Regions from separate parts of the Shewanella piezotolerans WP3 genome, predicted to be linked through region 2. Evidence: predicted binding sites of a transcription regulator. Region 2 holds the regulator's gene; the other holds the start of a gene.
What was found. Region 2 encodes LexA, which represses DNA repair genes until DNA is damaged. Its sites were predicted from a motif close to TACTGTATNNNNATACAGTA; they were not measured.

Region 1 (4,502 bases), 1.8 Mb from region 2:
CAAAGATAAATTGACTGCAGTGCAGTCAGATATTGAAAACTTGGAGAAGTTGAAAGGCCGCATTGTGGCATACAACCCAGTCGAAAAATAACAAGGTGTGATTGTCCTATTCTGAGAAATCGTTATTTCGTCTACAAAGCGTGTGAAATAACCCCGTCTCTGATAGAATCGCGCCGTCTTAAACCCTATGCCGGATATATTCTTCAATGGTTTGGATTGATTACGCCATCATCATCGTTATTGGACTATCGACACTGATAAGTTTGGTGCGAGGTTTTGTTAAAGAAGCGATGTCACTTGTCGTGTGGTTCGCCGCATTTTTCATCGCCAGTCAGTTTTACCTCAAACTCGCCACTCATCTTACCCAGATGCAAGATGAAATGGTTCGTAACGGCGTTGCCGTCGCTATTCTCTTTATTTCTACGCTTATTTTAGGCGCACTGGTTAACTATATAATTGGCCAACTGGTTTCTAAAACTGGATTGTCTGGCACCGATAGAGTGCTCGGTTTATGCTTCGGTGCCCTCAGAGGCGCACTAATCGTAAGCGCAATACTATTTTTCTTGGACGCTTTTACTGGAGCGCCCAATACAGATTGGTGGCAGAGTTCAACACTCGTGCCCGAATTTGGAGTTGTTATTCAGTGGTTCTTTGACTACTTGGAAAACACCTCAAGCTTTGTACCCAAAATATAAAATGCACTAAAGCATTATTTGGACTTCGGCCAAAATTAACATGGCTGAAGCAAAAATATTTAAATAATAGAACATCTTACAATGAGGAAGCTTACCCATGTGTGGTATTGTCGGAATAGTTGGTCAGTCATCGGTTAATCAAACCATTTATGATGCATTGACTGTGCTTCAGCATCGTGGACAGGATGCTGCTGGCATTGTGACCGTAGACGGATATGCGTTTAGATTACGTAAAGCCAATGGCTTAGTTAAAGACGTTTTCGAAGCCAAGCATATGCAACGCCTGCAAGGTCATTCAGGTATTGGTCACGTGCGTTACCCTACGGCCGGAAGTTCAAGTGCTTCAGAAGCTCAGCCGTTTTATGTTAACTCACCTTTTGGGATCTCATTAGCGCATAACGGCAACCTAACCAACACGGTAGATTTGCATGAACGCTTGCATAAGCAGCGTCGTCACGTTAGCACTACCTCTGACTCTGAAGTATTGCTAAACCTACTTGCGGATGAGTTACAGCATACGACGACTCAACACCTGTCTTCTGATGACGTGTTCAAAGCTATCAGCAAAGTACACGAAATCGCTCGAGGTGCTTATGCGGTTGCAGCTATGGTCATCGGTCATGGCCTAATGGCATTTAGAGATCCGTTCGGTATTCGTCCACTAGTTATTGGTAAGCACGAAACTGAAACAGGCACTGAGTACATGGTTGCTTCAGAAAGTGTTGCACTTGATGCTGTTGGTTTTGAGTTTATGCGTGATGTTGCGCCGGGTGAAGCGGTCTATATCACATTAGAAGGTGAGCTCTTCACTCGCCAATGTGCTCACACGCCAAGCTACGCGCCGTGTATCTTCGAATTTGTCTATTTTGCTCGCCCAGACTCAACTATCGATAATGTCTCTGTTTATAGCAGCCGCGTAAACATGGGCACTATGTTAGGTGAGAAGATCAAGAGAGAATGGGAAGATCACGATATCGATGTGGTTATTCCTATTCCTGAAACTTCGTGCGATATCGCCCTTGAAATTGCACGTCATATGGACTTGCCATATCGTCAAGGTTTCGTTAAAAACCGTTATATCGGTCGTACCTTTATTATGCCTGGACAACAAGAGCGTAAGAAGTCAGTGCGTCGTAAGCTCAATGCCATTGGTGCTGAGTTTAAAGGTAAGAACGTCTTATTGGTTGATGATTCGATTGTTCGAGGCACGACTTCAGAACAGATCATCGAAATGGCACGAGATGCTGGCGCTAAGAAAGTGTACTTTGCTTCAGCGGCTCCAGAAATTCGTTTTCCGAACGTTTACGGTATCGATATGCCAACGACTAATGAGCTTATTGCTCACGGTCGTGACGTTGAAGAGATCACTAAGTTGATTGGCGCTGACGGAATGATATTCCAATCACTGCCAGATCTCATTGAAGCAGTACGTAAAGAAAACCCTGCGATTAAGCGTTTTGAAACATCAGTATTTGATGGTAAGTATGTGACTAATGATGTTGACCAAGCGTATTTAGATTATATTACTCAATTGCGTAATGATGATGCTAAAGCTAACCGCAGCAAAGATATCGGTACTAACTTAGAGATGCATAACGTTTGTCATCCATAGGCCTAACCTAAATACCCAAAAAGCCGAGTGAAAACTCGGCTTTTTTGTATCTAAAGGTTAAAGAGCTGTTGCGCCCAAACTGCCATCCAACTTACGAACAACAGGGTATATGCTACCTTGCTAAAACCGTGCTCTAACTTCAAACCTATCAATGTGCTAATGCAGCTAAGGGTAATTGTCAGGCTGGCAAGGACCAAGGGCTCGATTGTTCGATTCTGCGACAATAGCGGCGCCGCAAGAATGACCCAGGCGGTGATAAGTAAAAAGTGGAATAGTAATAACCTATCGAGCCTGACGCCAGGGTTTGTCATTGTGGTTAGCATAGTGGTTCTCCTTTAACGGTACTAAAGTCCTCCTTTAACGGTACTAAAGTCCTCCTTTAACGATGGCTAATTTAAGCATTAAATGAGAATGATTCTCAATAAAATTTACAATCTTTGAGCAGTTAAACGCCTTTTCATTGCGCTTAATCTCGCCTCAGGTTACAGTTACTGTTAATTTATACAGTGATAAGAATCTGCATCGATGATCTTATATATTGCCGAGAAACCCAGTTTAGGTAGAGCCATTGCCGACGTATTGCCTAAACCACTAAAAAAGGGTGAAGGGTTTATACGCGCAGCTAATGGCGATTGTGTTTCTTGGTGCGTTGGGCATCTGTTGGAGCAAGCTGAGCCCGATGCATACTCGCCTGAGTATAAATCGTGGAAATTTGAACATCTGCCAATCGTGCCTGATGTGTGGAAGATGAAGCCAAAATATAAGATGCGTGGCCAGATCTCGGTGCTTAGAGGGTTAGTTAAAGAAGCGACACAATTGGTTAACGCGGGCGATCCCGATAGAGAGGGGCAGCTGCTAGTCGATGAGATCATTGCTCACCTAGGGGTTAAAGGTAATAAATTAACACAAGCTAAAAGACTGCTGATAAGTGATTTAAACCCGCAAGCAGTAAAGCGCGCCTTGGGGCAGTTACGGCTTAATCGTGAGTTTATTCCGCTATCAACTTCTGCATTAGCACGCTCACGCGCTGACTGGCTTTATGGCATGAATATGACGCGTGCTTATACTATTCAAGGCCGCAAAGTCGGTTATCAAGGTGTCCTTTCCGTTGGTCGAGTTCAAACTCCTATATTGGGTTTAGTGGTGCGCCGAGACGAAGAGATTGCTCATTTTGTCTCTAAGCCATTTTTCGAGGTCATTGCCCATTTAACTGCAGAGCCGCAGCAAACATTTACTGCTAAATGGCAACCTAGTGAGGCTTGCCAGCCCTATATGGATGAAGACGGGCGGGTATTGTCTAAAGGGCTGGCGCAAAATGTAGTCGGCCGTATTACAGGTCAGCCAGCAACAGTTGAAAAAGTGAATGCGCAAGACAAGAAACAAAATGCACCATTACCCTACAATTTATCAAGCTTGCAAATTGATGCCGCTAAACGCTTTGGCATGAGTGCAAAAACAGTATTAGATACTTGTCAGTCTTTATATGAGCGACACAAGCTAATCACTTACCCACGTTCAGATAGCCGTTATTTACCACAAGAGCAACATGGCATGGCGCCGAGTGTGATCAACACTGTTAATAAAGGCGCTCCCGAACTAACACAAGGCATTGACGCACCCAACGCCAAGCTTAAATCAAAAGCCTGGAATGATAAAAAAGTCGATGCTCACCATGCGATTATCCCAACGGAAAAAGTGGCTAACTTAAGCAGTTTGAGCCCAGCAGAGAAGCAAGTTTATCTGCTGGTGGCTCGGCAATATCTGATGCAGTTTTATAGTGCTTACCAATACAAAGAAACGCAGGTTGAAATCATTATTGCTGGCGGCTTATTTAAAACCAAAGCCAAACAGGAAATAGCTAAAGGTTGGAAGCTGCTGCTAAAACAGAGTAAAGCGAGCACCAGTTCAGACTCTAACGGGCAAGATGAGGATGAGTTAGCGACAATTCCGCCTTTAACTATAGGGCAAAAGCTCTTTTGTGATCGCGGCCAGCTGTTAGAGAAGCAAACTCAGCCGCCAAAGCATTTTACTGACGCGACGCTTTTAAGCGCAATGACAGGCATTAGCCGTTTTGTTACTGATGTTGAGATCCGAAAAATACTTAAAGATACCGACGGTCTGGGCACTGAAGCAACCCGTGCAGGCATAATTGAATTATTGTTTAAACGCAGCTTTCTAGTCAGGCAGGGCAAAAC
Region 2 (4,502 bases):
TCTCAGTCTTCATATACTCTAAAAGGATCTACAGTCCGTACATAAAGACCGACGACTAAATCGCTCGGATATAACAAAAATATCGTTGTTATCAGTTCCTACCCTACTTGGTGTTGAAATATTGATCAAGATCACTTTTTGACTAATTTCACTCATAAGTGAAATAAAAAAGCTCTCATGGAGAGAGCTTAGAACTGTAATAGAAATAACTGCTTAATGCATTGAACTAAATAAAGAGCCTTGATTACACCTATCATCCTGTGTGTTTATTGCGCTATCAGGTAAGTGAGCGTTCGCATTTTCAATCACTATACCTAATGCTTGTGCACTTTTGGCCACTAACTGTAAGCGTCTATTATCGCGCGCATCTAGGCTATTTGCCCAAGTAATTACCGCACTCGATGTGCCGCTTGTTAGCGCTTTTTCCATTGCCCAAAGAGTTTCGATTTCATCTTTAGCATGCACCAATAAAATTCTATCCATGCGCACACCAGCCGATGCTAGCATTTGCTTATAACCAATATTAGGTGGGCTAATCAATACGATCCAGCGCCCCTGCTGACTCAATTGAGCCAACTGAGCGCTAATCTTTGTTAGCTCATTGCGCCCTTGAGTGTGAGATACCATCGTTTCTATATCTACAACTGCTTTTTTCGTCATGGTAGAGGCTGGAATATCTTGCCAAAGACCAGGGTGACGAGGGCTAACACCTAATAATTTGTTCATTGCCAATCTCCATTGCGGATCACGCCAACTGCTAGCCCTTCAATGCTTAAGCTCTGGTTCGCTAGATCTACTTCTATTGGTGAATATTCTTCATTTTCAGCATGTAGAAAGACCTTATTACCTTTCTTTTCAAAGCGCTTAACGGTTACGTCATCTTCCACTCGAGCAACGACTACTTGGCCGTTACGTGCTTGCTGACTTTTATGCACGGCTAATAGATCACCTTCGAGTATGCCAATATCCTTCATACTGTCACCTCGGACTCGCAGTAGAAAATCAGCAGAAGGGCGGAACATGGCAGGGTCAACTTTATAGTGTTGTTCAACATGCTCTTGGGCGAGGATCGGCTCACCTGCAGCAACTTGACCAATTAAAGGTAAGCCGAGTTCGACCTCTTCCGGTTCCTCTTGAGTGAGCCGAATACCTCTAGAGGTTCCCGGTATGATCTCAATACACCCCTTTTTAGCCAGTGCTTTTAAATGCTCTTCAGCGGCATTGGCAGACTTAAAGCCTAAACGTCTCGCTATTTCAGCACGAGTCGGTGGCATACCTGTGTCTGAAATGTTTCGTTTAATCAACTCTAAAATTTCTGCTTGGCGCGGTGTAAGTGGTCTCATGGTTGAACCTGTTTTTCTATACAGTACCTGTTAGTATATACAGTAATTTAATCAGTGCAAGTATTAACCAAATTAATGTAAGCATAAGTTAAATTTACATTTATATGCCGTTGCTTTAAATGTTGGGCTGTGCGACGGCAGACTGGATGGGGGAATCATTCGACTCTAGAGCTAATACACTTAACTGCAACTAAGTCATTGTTCTATAAATACACAGTAACTTCAGGTGCGGATTGTAAAGCAATTGCACAAATCGTCGAAAATTCTGGTATTCTACGGGGTTATTAGAAGCGACTAACACTGCAAGCGAATCATGTCGAAAAAAGACTCTCTTTGGTTTAAATCTTTACGCTGGATCCAGAAAAAGTTGGTACACACTATTGTGGTACCTCATGATCCTTTTGATGATCTCAATCTCGATCCAAGCAAGCCACTCGTATATGTCATGAAAACAGAATCCGTGAGTGACATCGCGGCTTTAAGTGAAATGACCGGGACGCTAGGACTTCCAAGCCCTTATGATGACTTAGAGGTCAATGGCGTGAGTGCGCCGCGTGTTGTTTGCCTTGAAGGTAGCAAACCTCTATTTGGCGAGCGGGAAAGTGCTGAGCAGTATCTACACTGTTTTAAACGTCTGTTGAGTGTGCATAAGCAAAATGCTGAATTAGATATTCAATTGGTACCGGTCAGCCTTTACTGGGGACGCACCCCAGGTAAAGAAGATGACACTATGCGCGCGGCGGTTTTGGAACGTCAAAATCCAACTTGGTTACGTAAGTGTTTGATGATCCTATTTCTTGGTCGTCATAACTTCGTCCAGTTTTCTAACGCGGTGTCATTGCGCTATATGGCGGATGAACACGGTACAGATAAGCGTATCGCCCAAAAACTAGCGCGCGTAGCTCGAGTTCACTTTCAGCGCCAACGTAAAGTGATGACCGGCCCTCAGCTCCCTAAGAGACAAGCACTTTTCCATGCTTTGCTTAAATCTGATTCGATTACTAAGGCGATAAAAGAGGAAGCGGCCAGCAAGAAAATTTCAGAAACTGAAGCTCGTGCCAAAGCAATGGAATATCTTGATGAAGTCGCAGCTGACTACTCAGACAGCTTGGTACGTATAGCCGAGCGTTTTCTAACTTGGCTGTGGAATAAGCTTTATAAAGGAATCAACATCAAAGGTGCGGAGCAGATCCGTCAGCTACACCATGATGGCCATGAAATAGTTTATGTGCCGTGTCACCGTAGTCACATGGACTACTTGTTAATCTCATATATTCTCTATTATCAAGGTATGGTGCCGCCGCATATTGCTGCTGGTATTAATCTTAACTTCTGGCCTGCAGGGCCAATGTTCCGTCGTGGCGGCGCATTCTTTATCCGTCGTAGTTTCCGTGGTAATAAGCTTTATACCGCTGTATTCCGTGAGTATTTAGATCAGCTATTTACTAAAGGTTATTCGGTTGAGTACTTCACTGAAGGTGGACGCTCACGTACAGGTCGTTTATTGGCGCCTAAAACAGGCATGATTGCGATGACGCTTAATAGCGTTTTGCGTGGTGTTGAACGCCCTGTAACACTAGTGCCCGTTTACTTGGGTTATGACCATGTGATGGAAGTGGCTACTTACCATAAAGAGTTAAGCGGTAAAAAGAAAAAGAAAGAATCTGTCTGGCAGGTATTTGGTGCAATTCGTAAGCTAGGTAACTTTGGCCAAGGTTATGTGAACTTTGGTAAGCCAATAACGCTGCACAACTTCTTAAATGATGAAGTGCCTAATTGGCGTGAAGATATCGCCCAAGATCCTGAGCAAAAGCCAACTTGGCTAACGCCAGCTGTGAATACGTTAGCTAGCCAAGTGATGACTAATATTAATGATGCGGCAGCAGTCAGTTCAGTGACGCTAACGAGCTTGGTATTACTGGCATCAGAGCAAAATGCACTAGAGCGTAGTCAGCTTGAAAAGCAACTTGACCTTTATCTTACATTGCTAAAAGAGCTGCCTTATACCGAGTACACCTCAGTCCCAGAGGGGAGTGGTAAAGATCTGGTTTCTCAAGGTCTTGAGCTGAAGAAGGTTCAAATTGAAAGTGATGCGCTTGGCGATATTATCTCCATTGATGACAGTATCGCGATCACTATGACTTATTATCGTAATAACATCATTCATCTATTGGTGGTGCCATCACTGATCGCAGCCTGTTTATTGCGTAAAGAGCGTTGCACTCGTGATGATGTTGTTTGTGTGGTTAATGACTTTTATCCGTTGCTTCAAGCCGAACTATTTATGGGTATTGAAGATCCTAAGGTCTACGCAGATAGCATCTTAGATATCTTTGTTGCGCAGGGGCTGGTGATTGAAAATGGTCATTTTGAAGTTGCCGATGATAAAGTGAATCAGTTGCTATTGCTGTCTGGCACCATCGACGAAACTATGCAACGTTATGCTATCTTATTTAACTTGTTAGCGGTGAAGCCTAACATGGAGCGCTCTGAGTTAGAGCGCGATAGCCATCGCCTGGCACAAAGGCTGGGAGCACTTCACGGTATTACTGCACCAGAGTTCTACGACAAGAAGCTATACGCTACGCTAAGCGTTAAATTAAAAGAGTTAGGTCATCTAACCGATAGCGAAGGCTGTAGTGATATCAAGCGAATAAAAGATAGAGCTAACTTGCTGCTGCGTTCATCAGTTAGACAGACGATTGTTGATAGCGTTAATGCGGAGCAAAAAGATTAAATGGCAAATCATATGAATGCGGCCAAAAACAAGGCCGAAGGAAAATCACTATTAGGCGGCGCAATGATTATTGCGGGCACGACCGTTGGCGCGGGCATGTTCTCCTTACCTGTAGTGGGCGCAGGCATGTGGTTTGGCTACTCGATGTTAATGTTACTAGGCATATGGTTTTGCATGTTGGTGTCTGGCTTGATGTTGCTAGAGACTAATCTTCATTTTGAACCTGGTTCTAGTTTTGACACTCTTACTAAAACCACACTCGGCCAATTTTGGCGTATCGTCAATGGATTATCGATTGCCTTTGTATTGTATATATTGACCTACGCTTACATTAGTGGCGGCAGCTCGATAGTCAATCACAGTCTAGAAGGTATTGGTATTAGCTTACCGCAAAGTATTGCCGGATTGGTGTTCGCTGCGGT

Region 1: the regulator LexA is predicted to act here: its motif matches at 2,797-2,816, upstream of SWP_RS13915 (DNA topoisomerase III).

The regions. Positions count from the first base shown of each region.
Region 1 covers NC_011566.1:3,258,328-3,262,829, reverse strand. Annotated here, with positions in the region: gene SWP_RS13935 (SPOR domain-containing protein) at 1-91, shown strand, start outside; gene SWP_RS13930 (CvpA family protein) at 207-695, shown strand; gene purF (amidophosphoribosyltransferase) at 793-2,307, shown strand; gene SWP_RS13920 (hypothetical protein) at 2,358-2,630, opposite strand; gene SWP_RS13915 (DNA topoisomerase III) at 2,833-4,502, shown strand, end outside.
Region 2 covers NC_011566.1:5,046,760-5,051,261, reverse strand. Annotated here, with positions in the region: gene SWP_RS21405 (cell division inhibitor SulA) at 214-726, opposite strand; gene lexA (transcriptional repressor LexA) at 723-1,343, opposite strand; gene plsB (glycerol-3-phosphate 1-O-acyltransferase PlsB) at 1,657-4,080, shown strand; gene mtr (tryptophan permease) at 4,081-4,502, shown strand, end outside.